DNA from 2 places in the Chryseobacterium capnotolerans genome. Region 2 is predicted to be linked to the other one. Evidence: riboswitches for the same ligand, from Rfam matches in the RefSeq annotation. Region 2 holds a riboswitch; the other holds the start of a gene.
The links. Region 2 has a riboswitch for thiamine pyrophosphate ahead of H5J24_RS24920 (ubiquitin family protein). Riboswitches for the same ligand answer to the same signal wherever they lie in the genome.
Positions count from the first base shown of each region.

Region 1 (5,630 bases), 1.5 Mb from region 2:
ATTCATATTTTTTACCTGAAAAATAATTACCTTGGCTATTGTTTAAATTATTTACAATAAAACAATATTTTAATTATTTATTCATTAAAAAAAATAAGCAATATGGATTCGTTAAATAATATCAATGCGCTTACCCTCATATTTGCCTCTGTTCTTATTTTCGCAATAGCTTACCGCTTCTATGGTATTTTTATTGCCAATAAAGTTCTCAGACTTAATGATCAAAATATGACTCCCGCTGTAGAATTTGCAGACGGTAAAGATTATGTAGCGACTAACAAAAATGTACTCTTTGGACATCATTTTGCAGCTATTGCAGCGGCTGGACCATTGGTGGGACCTGTTCTCGCTGCACAGTTCGGATATCTTCCCGGCGCGCTATGGATTCTGATAGGCTGTGTACTGGGAGGTGGAGTTCATGATATGGTTGTCCTTTTTGCTTCCGTGAGACACAAAGGACAAAGCCTTGCTACTATTGCATCAAAAGAAATTGGGAAAGCAACAGGAACAGTAGCAGGTTTTGCGATCCTATTTATCCTGGTTCTGACGCTGGCTGGGCTATCTCTGGCATGCATCAATGCAATGCATGAAGCTTCATGGTCTCTTTTTACCGTAGTGATTACCATGCCTATTGCCATCATTATGGGACTGATTATGCGTTATAAAAAGAACAGTGTTCTGTTTGCAAGTATCTTAGGCGGTATTCTGTTGATTGCCGGAATTATCGGAGGTCATGGGCTGATGCAGAATCCAACTATGAATAATTTATTCTCATGGAATATTAAAACAATTTCCATCGCCATTCCTTTATATGGCTTTATTGCTTCTGTATTACCAGTATGGCTTCTTTTAGTTCCAAGGGATTACCTTTCCACTTATTTGAAAATAGGAACTATTATTATGCTGGCTATCGGGGTAATTGTTATACATCCTACTGTACAGATGCCTGCTATCACAGCTTTTGTAAATGGTGGAGGTCCCATTATAGGAGGACCGGTACTTCCTTTTATTTTTATTGTCATTGCCTGTGGAGCGATTTCCGGATTCCATGCTGTGATTGCTACGGGGACTACTCCAAAAATGCTGAATAAAGAAAGAGAAATTCTTTTTGTAGGCTACGGGGCCATGCTTGTAGAAGGTTTTGTAGCGTTAATGGCACTTATTGCAGCCTGTACATTGATGCCGGGAGATTATTTTGCCATCAATACCCCCAAGGAGGCTTATGATTCATTCCTTGCCACTCATCCTTCTCTACACGGCGTAGATATAGATTATTACTCTCAAAAAATAGGAATTGACCTCTATGGCAGAACAGGAGGTGCCGTATCTCTTGCGGTGGGGATGGCGCATATCTTCAATAAAATCCCATATATGGATCAGCTGACGGCCTATTGGTATAATTTCGCGATTATGTTTGAGGCTGTGTTTATCCTTACTGCAATTGATGCAGGAACAAGGGTGGGACGTTTCTTTCTACAGGAAATGCTGGGATCCGTAGTTCCAAAATTTAATGATAAAAACTGGATTCCCGGAATCATTATCAGCAGTCTTCTTTTCACTTTTGCCTGGGGATATCTGGTGTATACAGGTAACGTAAACAGTATCTGGCCGTTATTCGGAATCAGTAATCAACTATTGGCAGCCTGTGGACTTATTGTCTGCACAACGATGCTGATAAGAATGAACAGGGGAAAATATGCATTATGTTCAGCTATTCCCGGCGTGTTTATGGCCATTATTACATTCTGGGCCGGTTATATTCAGGTAACTTCTATTTATATTCCCAAAGGACAGTATTTGCTTGCTGCATTAGCGGCGACAGCAATGGTCCTTATGCTTATTGTATTTATAGGAGCCTTTAGAAAATGGTATCAGTTACTGCAAATTAACAAAACAGAAATTGATCATTATGGAGAACCGGTGAAAGAGCTGGTAGAGAGATAATATACTTTCTACAAAATCTGTTAAAGGTTTTTGCTTCCTCTTATAATTTTTATACATTTGTTTTGCTTTAGGGGTATTCTGAAAAGAATTGAGAGAGTCCCTTTGAACCTGATACGGCTTATACCGACGTAGGGAAAAGCAAAATGACATGATTTCTTGATGTCTTTTGTTTCGGATTTTTTCCTAAAGCTATTTTTATTTTTAATCATAACAATGGAAAAAAATCTTTGGGAACAAGTTCAACTTGTACGACAAAAGTCTCCCCTTGTTCATAATATAACCAACTATGTGGTCATGAACAATACAGCCAATGCACTTTTGGCTGCAGGAGCTTCTCCGATTATGGCACACGCCCACTCTGAAATCAAAGACATGATCAATATAGCCCATTCGGTAGTTATTAATATTGGTACTCTCGATGAATACTGGGCTGAATCTATGCTTATAGCTGCTGAAACTGCTGAAACTTACCATAAACCATGGATACTTGATCCGGTAGGTGCAGGAGCGACTCCTTTTCGCGATCAGATATTGCATCAGCTGTTACAATTCCATCCTACAGTAATAAGAGGTAATGCTTCTGAGATTATCGCACTCGCTAAAACCAATACAACAGCAACCAAAGGTGTAGACAGCACCGCAGCAAGTAATGATGCTGTTTATGCCGCACAAATCCTGGTTAATCAATACAACACGATTGTATGTATTTCGGGCGAAACAGATATTATTCTGAGCCAAGATCAATCTATACAGATCAAAAACGGACATCCTCTCATGACCAAAGTAACAGGCCTGGGATGTTCTGCAACGGCATTAATCGGAGCATTTATGGGGATTACAGAAGATAAGGTAACGGGTACTGCCGCTGCAATGTCATTATTGGGAATAGCAGGCGAACTGGCTGTTCGTGAGAGTAAAGGTCCGGGCAGTCTTCAGCTTCATTTGATTGATAAACTCTACAACATTACGGAAGAAGAATTTACCAGCCATTTAAAAATTGAAAAATCATGAGTATAAATACTTTTCCTTACTCATTATATCTGGTAATTTCTGAAGCAGATTGTATGGGGAAAAACTTTCTGGAAGTTGCAGAACAGGCGATCTTAGGAGGAGTGGACATGATACAGCTTCGTGAAAAAAAGACAGCACTGAGGTATTCCTTCAAAAGGCCCTACAGCTTATAGAAATTACAGATAAATATGGCATTCCTCTTATCATCAACGATAATATTACCGTTACTGAAAAACTAAATCCAGCGGGAATACATGTTGGAAACAGCGATGCAACTCCTCAAGATTTAAGACAACGGCCTTTGATCGGGAATAAAATAATTGGCTATTCAATAGAACACCTGGATCAGCTTTACAACGAACAAACTACAGTTGCTGACTACCTGGGAATAAGCCCTGTTTTCAAAACAAAAACTAAAACAGATACTGTTAAAGAATGGGGATTGGAAGGCATTACTCAAATCAGGCAGATTACGAAAAAGCCTTTGGTCGCAATAGGAAATATTCACCTTGAAAACGCTAGAGCTGTCATCAGCGCCGGAGCAGACTGTCTTGCTGTAGTTTCTGCTATATGCAGTGCTGCCGATCCTCAAAAAGCAGCATATGAATTAAAAAATGAAATTGTAAAATGAAAAAATACAAATACCCTTCAGTATTAACTATTGCAGGTTTCGACGGAAGCGGCGGTGCCGGCATTCAGGCTGATATTAAAACAGCTTCTGCTTTAGGCTGTTTTTCAACATCAGTGTTAACGGCTTTGCCTGTACAAAATACACAAGGAGTACGAAAAATATATCCTATTCCTGTAGAAGCTGTTGCTGATCAAATAAAAGCAATTCTGGACGACATTGTTCCTGATGCTATAAAAATAGGAATGGTTCATACGCCTCAACTTGTAGAGACCATTGTTTCCACATTAGCAGTATACCCTAAAATACCTATTGTCTTTGACCCTGTAATGGTTGCTACCAGTGGACACCGTTTAATTGAAGATGAAACCATCACAGCACTCACTACATCACTTTTTCCCATTGCAGATGTCATCACTCCCAATATGGATGAAGCTTCCATTTTAGCTGATATGAAAGTAGAAACGCTGGAAGATTTATACACTGCCGGAAAAAAGATCAAAAAACTGGGTTGTAAAACAATTCTCCTTAAAGGCGGTCATCAGGAAACCTCAACCATTACCTCCCTCTTCTATGATGAACACGAGAATTTTCATTCTTTTGAAACAATAAAATTGAATACCAATAATACCCACGGTTCAGGCTGTACACTTTCATCTGCCATTGCTTCCTATATTGCTCACGGCAAATCACTTTATGAAGCAGTTTCTCTGGGACAGCAATATATCTACCAAGCCATAGAAAACGGAATAGATGTGCAGACAGGTCATGGAAACGGACCGTTGAACCACTTTTTTAATCCTCAAAAACTTATCAAAAATGAAATGGAGTGAATCAACCTGGAATGATATACAAGAATGCTATCAGTCTATCCTGAATATGCCTTTTATCAAAGAATTATCAGCGGGCAGCTTACCACAGGAAAAATTCCGTTTTTATATGGCTCAGGATTCTTTATATCTGGAACACTTTGGAAGAACACTTTCCCTTATTGCAGCAAAGATCCCTGATCTTCAGGATGTACTTACTTTTATGCGTTTTGCAGAAAATACGATCGTTGTAGAAAATGCTCTGCATGAATCATACTTCAAAGACTTTGGGGTGACTGATAAAGGAATTTTACAACCGGTATGCCATCATTACATTCACTTTCTGAGAAGTACTGCAGCTCTGGAATCGGTGGAAATTGCTGTTGCTGCTGTCCTCCCTTGTTTCTGGATTTACCGTGAAGTTGGAAATTATATTTACGAGATTCAAAATACGGTGAACAACCCGTATGAAAAATGGATTGCCACGTATGCCGGAGAAGAATTTTCAATAGCAGTGGATGAAGCCATTGCCATCTGCAATAAAATAGCTGAAAATAGTACCGAAGAAACCAGAAAAAAATGACAGAAGCCTTTATCACGGCATCAAGAATGGAGTATCAATTCTGGGAAGCGGCCTATGATTTGAAGACCTGGAAGTAAGGAAGTTATTGAAATCTTTATTATTGTCTGGGGATTCTTTTAACAGATGATTCAGAATGATAGTTTTTACCATAATAAAAAACGGAACCTAAAAATGGGTTCCGTTTTTTATACATCTCAATTTTGATTAAAAATTGAAATTAAGTCTTGTAAACACATACCGTCCGTTCTGCCCAAATTGTGAAGTAGAGCGTGAGTAAATAAACTGATCGTTGTTACTTGAAGCTGGTAGATTTTTGGTAGGATAAATATCAAACAGATTATTAACCCCTACAGTAAGTCCTACATTTTTTGTAAACTGATAGGCCGCAGAAATATCAGTAATGATTTTATCTCCTATTGTTTGATGTTCATTAAATTCAATGATTCCATCTCCATTAGCATCAAGAACATCTGCTCCGGTTACTTTTCCGAAATAGGTATTTCTAAGATAGAAACTAACACCATTCCATGTAAGTGTATGGGATAAACTTGCTTTCACTCTAGGCACAGCCTCTTCCAGATAAATTCTAGATTTTTCAGAGAAATAAACTTTTTCAAGAGCTGGAGATTTCAGCAGTCCTGCAGAGTGAATTTCA
Region 1 covers NZ_CP065589.1:3,751,758-3,757,387, forward strand. The annotation lists gene H5J24_RS18000 (carbon starvation CstA family protein) at 103-1,944, shown strand; TPP riboswitch at 2,004-2,096, shown strand; gene thiM (hydroxyethylthiazole kinase) at 2,158-2,955, shown strand; partial or broken gene thiE (thiamine phosphate synthase) at 3,009-3,586, shown strand; gene thiD (bifunctional hydroxymethylpyrimidine kinase/phosphomethylpyrimidine kinase) at 3,583-4,416, shown strand; gene H5J24_RS18020 (TenA family protein) at 4,403-4,975, shown strand; gene H5J24_RS18025 (TonB-dependent receptor plug domain-containing protein) at 5,180-5,630, opposite strand, start outside.
Region 1: another riboswitch for thiamine pyrophosphate. It lies ahead of thiM (hydroxyethylthiazole kinase); the one in region 2 lies ahead of H5J24_RS24920 (ubiquitin family protein).

Region 2 (5,630 bases):
GGAAGCAGAATAAAATACTACCGGGCATGCCAGTAAGAACATCAGAACTCTGAAAAGTCCTTTATAATGTTCCATCCAGTAATCTTCACCTCCTACATATTCCGGGAACGCTAAAAACATTCCGTTTCCGAAAGCAAAACCTGCAATCGCAAATTTTACAAGAAGTGATTTATCAAGATGGTCAACATTTTTTTCTGCAGTTTCAAGACTGATAACAGGTTTGTATCCTAAATTTGTTAAAAAATTAGCTAGATCGCTTAATTTTAGATCGTTATGATTGAATGAAATCTGTAAGGTTTTTCTGGTAAAGTTAACCTGTGAATATTTAATATAAGGATTCAGGGTATGAAGGCTTTCCAATAACCAGATACAGGAAGAGCAGTGAATTACAGGGATTTTAAAGGTAACAAGGCTGGTGTTTCCTTCAGAAAAATCTGTGATCTTTTCAAAAATTTCCGGAGTGTCTAAATAAGCGAATTGAGTAGAACTTTCATCGCTCGGACGAATTCCTGCCCCTTTATTAAGTTCATAGAAATTACTTAAATTGTTTGTATTCAGAATTTCATAAACAGACTTACAGCCATTGCAACAGAAAGTCTTTTCATCAAACAAAATTCTCTCTTTTTCTATCCCTTGACCACAATGAAAACAGTTCTCGCTCACCTCCCTAAATTATTGAACTACAAAATTATAACAATTTTTTTTGTTTATCGAGTTAAAAAGTTCTATTTTTGTGATAAATATCATATAAAATGCCGCAGGAACAACAGATAGCCATTGAAGAGAGGTTCGCCAGAGTTTTTAATGATAAATCATTTAAGGAAAGACTTTCTAGCGCAGATTTTGAAAAATATATTAACGGTAAAAAAAGATTGAGTTTTCAGAAACACGATACTATTTTCGAGGATGGGGAAACGCCAAAAGGGGTGTTCGTACTTGAAAAAGGAGCCGCTAAACTTTCAAAATCAGGAGCATTTGGGAAAGATCAGATTTTAAGATTTATCAAAGAAGGGGATATTATCGGCTATCGTTCTTTGCTTTGCGGGGAAAATTTCCAAGCCAAAGCAGAAGCTATGACAGACATTGAATGTGTTTTCTTACCAGCAGATATCTTTATGTATCTTCTGGAAGTAGATCCGCAATTGTCTTTCGTAATGCTTCAGAAAATTTCTTACGAATTAGGAGAATCTTCCAATACCATCACGTTCCTTGCCCAGAAAACGGTGAGAGAAAGGCTGGCTGAAATATTGCTGCTTTTGGAACAGAAATTAGGAGTAGACCCGGAAGGTTTTATCAAGATCTCGTTAACCAGAGAAGAAATTGCCAACATCATTGGTACTGCTACTGAAAGTGCCATCCGTCTGATCTCAGAATTCAAACAGGATAACCTGATAGAAGTTGACGGACGAAACATCAAGATTCTAAATCACGATAAACTCATGAAACTCGGTCACGTAGTTTTATAAAAATCATAAAAACTTAAGTCGGCTAAATGGCCGACTTTTTAACTTTTAAAAAATAGATAAATTATGTCTGTTCACTCTGAAATTAAAAAAGTTACAACTGAAACCTTGCGTAAAATGAAATTCGACAAGGAAAAAATAACAATGCTTACTGCTTATGACTTTACCACGGCAAAAATGGTAGATGCTGGTGGAGTAGATGCTATTTTGATTGGAGACTCTGCAGCTAATGTAATGGCAGGTTTTGAAACTACATTACCTATTACATTAGACCAAATGATCTACCATGCACAAAGTGTGGTAAGAGGAACGGACAGAGCTTTAGTGGTAGCTGATCTGCCTTTCGGAACGTATCAGAGTAATCCTGAAAAAGCATTAGAGTCTGCAGTAAGAATGATGAAAGAAGGAGGTGCTCATGCCGTTAAAATTGAAGGTGGAAAAGAGATTTCAAAATCTATTAAAAAAATCATCAATGCAGGAATTCCTGTAATGGGACACTTAGGATTAACACCACAGTCTATTTATAAATTCGGAACGTATAAAGTAAGAGCAAAAGAAGAGGCAGAAGCTGAAAAACTGATTGCTGATGCTCAGCTTTTAGAAGAATTAGGATGCTTTTCTGTTGTATTGGAAAAAATTCCTGCTGAACTTGCTAAAAAAGTGACTGAGAGCATTTCTATTCCTACTATCGGAATTGGAGCCGGAGCTGATTGTGACGGTCAGGTTTTGGTATATCATGATATGGTGGGAATGAATAAGGGTTTCAGTCCTAAATTTTTAAGAAGATACCTTGATCTTTACACAGAGATTACAGGAGCTGTGTCTCAATATGTAAAGGATGTAAAGAACGTAGAATTCCCTAACCAAAACGAAAGTTATTAATTCATGCAAAATCAACAACAATCTATTCAGGGAATATTATCTATTGCTGCATTAATCTGTCTTGCTATAGGCTGGTTCAATTTATTTTCACCTGAGATCAATCATTTACTTTCCAGAAAAGTCTTCTATGTTCTGATAGGGGCAAGTTTCTTTATTCAGGCACCGATGCTGACCAATAAAAACTTTATGTATGCGATGTATGCAGCAGCAGCAGTTTGTGTGGTTGGAGCTTTGTTGCCGGATAGTTCAATGATTTCGGGACTTAAAACAATTGGTCTTTTGGCAGGGATTATTCTTTCAATGTCCAATAGAAACAGAAACAGATAGACTGAATGAAGGAGCAGATTGTATATGAAGACAACCATCTTCTGGTAGTGAACAAAAAAGTTGGTCAGCTTGTACAAGGTGATAAGACGGGTGATGAATCACTATTAGAATCTATCAAAAACTTTATAAAAATAAGAGATGCTAAGCCGGGAAATGTTTTTCTCGGCTTGGTTCATCGTATAGACCGTCCCACTTCAGGGCTGGTTATTTATGCTAAAACCTCAAAAGCGCTTTCCCGTCTTACTCAGATGGTGAAGAATCGTGAAGTTAAAAAGACCTATTGGGCAGTAGTGGGGAAAGAATTAATTCCACAAAGCCAAAGACTTGTTCATTATTTAAAGAAAAACGAAAAGAATAACAAGGCGATTGTTTTTCCAAAAGCTACAGAAGGAGCTAAAGAGGCTATTCTTACCTATAATATTATCAAAACTTTAGATAATTATCTGCTTCTTGAAATAGATCTTGAAACCGGAAGGCATCACCAGATCAGAGCCCAGCTATCTAAAACAGGTGTTCCGATTAAAGGAGATTTAAAATATGGTTCGCCACGTTCCAATCCGGATGGAGGAATTAATCTTCATGCCAGAAAATTAGAGTTTATTCATCCTGTTACCAAGGAAAAGATTGAAATTATAGCTCCTGTTCCGCAGAATGATGCGATCTGGAGAGCTTGCGAAGAATAACCATATCATAAACTATAACATGAAATTCAAATCACTTTTATTAGCCACATTGCTGGTTATGGCATCTTGTTCAGACAATGATGAAATACCTATTGATAATTCACAACAGACGGTTACTGAAAGTACTAGCAAAATCTCGTGGAATTATCCTGTTTTATCACCTGTGTTTAATGAATTGGAACAAAATTATATTTTCGAATATGATTCTCAGGGAAGAGTTAGTAAAAAAGTAGGGGGGAAGTTGGAACTTTCTGGAAGTACGGGGTTTTCTTATGCTTATTCAAAATCAGTGTATACAATGATAACGTATACAGGAAATACAGCAATTATGAAAAATTATAGCTCTGACCCTAGTTTCAATGTTCAATTGAAGGAAAGAAGGTTTGAATTTGATCATCAAGGTAGAGTTATTAAATTAGTTATTCCAGAGGTTAATAATTCATACATGGATAAGTCTTTGACCTATACTTATGACGCTTCAGGAAAGTTAATTGAGATCTTAACTCAATATCCTAACGCTCCATACGATCCAACTGACGCACAAGATTATATTTTGACGTACGTAGAAAAGTTTATTTATAATAATTCAGGAAATTTAGAAAAGGCAACTAAAACTGAAAAGCATAATAATGTTGATGCATACATTACGAACGAAATTACATTTGATAATTTTGATTCTGCACAAAATCCATTTAAGAATTTGGGAATTTTTGAAGATTATTTTTACCTTTCATTATCAAAAAATAATCCTCAGAGAAGAATTTCAAAAGAGTATAAACCTTATAGCTCCGAATTTTTTCTGAATCAATCAAATTGGACTAATCAATATAATACCAATGGCAGCTTAAAGCTTTTCTATTAAAGCATTTTGAATAAATATCAATAAGATCCATCTCCAAAGTTGAGATGGATTTCTTGTTTCTGTAAAATTTGATTTTGCCCATTCTCAAAAAATAACTAACTTCGTCCCACACTTTAGGGGTGTCTGTTTTTACAGACTGAGACTTTACCCTTTGAACCTGATCTGGATCATACCAGCGTAGGGAAAAGTAGATGACTTTTGCTGTACATTCTATTGTACAATAATGGCCATTCCTAAAGTATATGTAAATCATTAGGAATGGAACTTATAATCAACCACACCCGAAAAACATTTGATATACTTCCTGAGAGTCTGGAAGCATTATTGGCTATGGAATTACCCGGAAAAAGAAAGGTATTGCCGTAGCCCTCAACAATCGCATTATTCCGCTGTCTGCCTGGGCGGAAACATCCCTTAATAACAACGATTCTATTTTAATCATTACTGCCACTCAGGGCGGATAATTCTCATACTTAATACCCATATTTATGGCTCATTCAATTACATGTTCGCCATTTCCGAACTCAAAGAAAATTTATATTGAAGGAAAAATTCATCCTATCAATGTAGCAATGCGTGAAATAAAGCTTAGTCCTACCAAACTCAGCAATGGAAATTTTGAAGAAAATGCTCCGGTAACCATCTATGATACTTCCGGTCCTTACACCGATGAAAATGCAACAATTGATATTCAAAAGGGACTTCCTAGGATAAGAGAACAATGGATTCTGGACAGAGAAGATGTTGTGATTTTGGATGGAATCACTTCAGAATATGGAAAAGCACGTCTGGCAGATCCTAAACTTGATGCATTGCGCTTTTCCTACGATCATAAACCTAAAGTGGCTCAGGAAGGAAAAGAGCTTACTCAACTTTATTATGCGAAGCAAGGCATCATTACTCCTGAAATGGAATATATCGCCATCAGGGAAAATCAAAGAATAGAACAATTGCAGTCGGTTCCGAAAGAAATGGCCTGCCAGCATATTGGAAATAGCTTTGGCGCTAATACTCCTAAAAGTAAGATCACTCCGGAGTTTGTAAGAGACGAAATTGCGGCTGGAAGAGCCATCATTCCAAATAACATCAATCACCCGGAAAGTGAGCCGATGATTATTGGAAGAAACTTCTTGGTGAAAATCAATGCCAATATCGGGAACAGTGCAGTGTCATCAAGTATTGATGAAGAAGTAGAGAAAGCTGTTTGGGCTTGCCGATGGGGAGCAGATACCATTATGGATCTTTCCACAGGAAAAAACATCCACGAGACGAGAGAGTGGATTATCAGAAACAGCCCGGTTCCAATCGGTACAGTTCCTATTTATCAGGCATTGGAGAAAGTAAAAGGAGTACCGGAAGATTTAACCTGGGAAGTTTTTAAAGATACACTGATAGAACAGGCAGAACAGGGCG
Region 2 covers NZ_CP065589.1:5,228,551-5,234,180, forward strand. The annotation lists partial or broken gene H5J24_RS24890 (heavy metal translocating P-type ATPase) at 1-663, opposite strand, end outside; gene H5J24_RS24895 (Crp/Fnr family transcriptional regulator) at 753-1,466, shown strand; gene panB (3-methyl-2-oxobutanoate hydroxymethyltransferase) at 1,530-2,345, shown strand; gene H5J24_RS24905 (hypothetical protein) at 2,349-2,672, shown strand; gene H5J24_RS24910 (RluA family pseudouridine synthase) at 2,678-3,355, shown strand; gene H5J24_RS24915 (hypothetical protein) at 3,375-4,217, shown strand; TPP riboswitch at 4,323-4,418, shown strand; gene H5J24_RS24920 (ubiquitin family protein) at 4,607-4,681, shown strand; gene thiC (phosphomethylpyrimidine synthase ThiC) at 4,706-5,630, shown strand, end outside.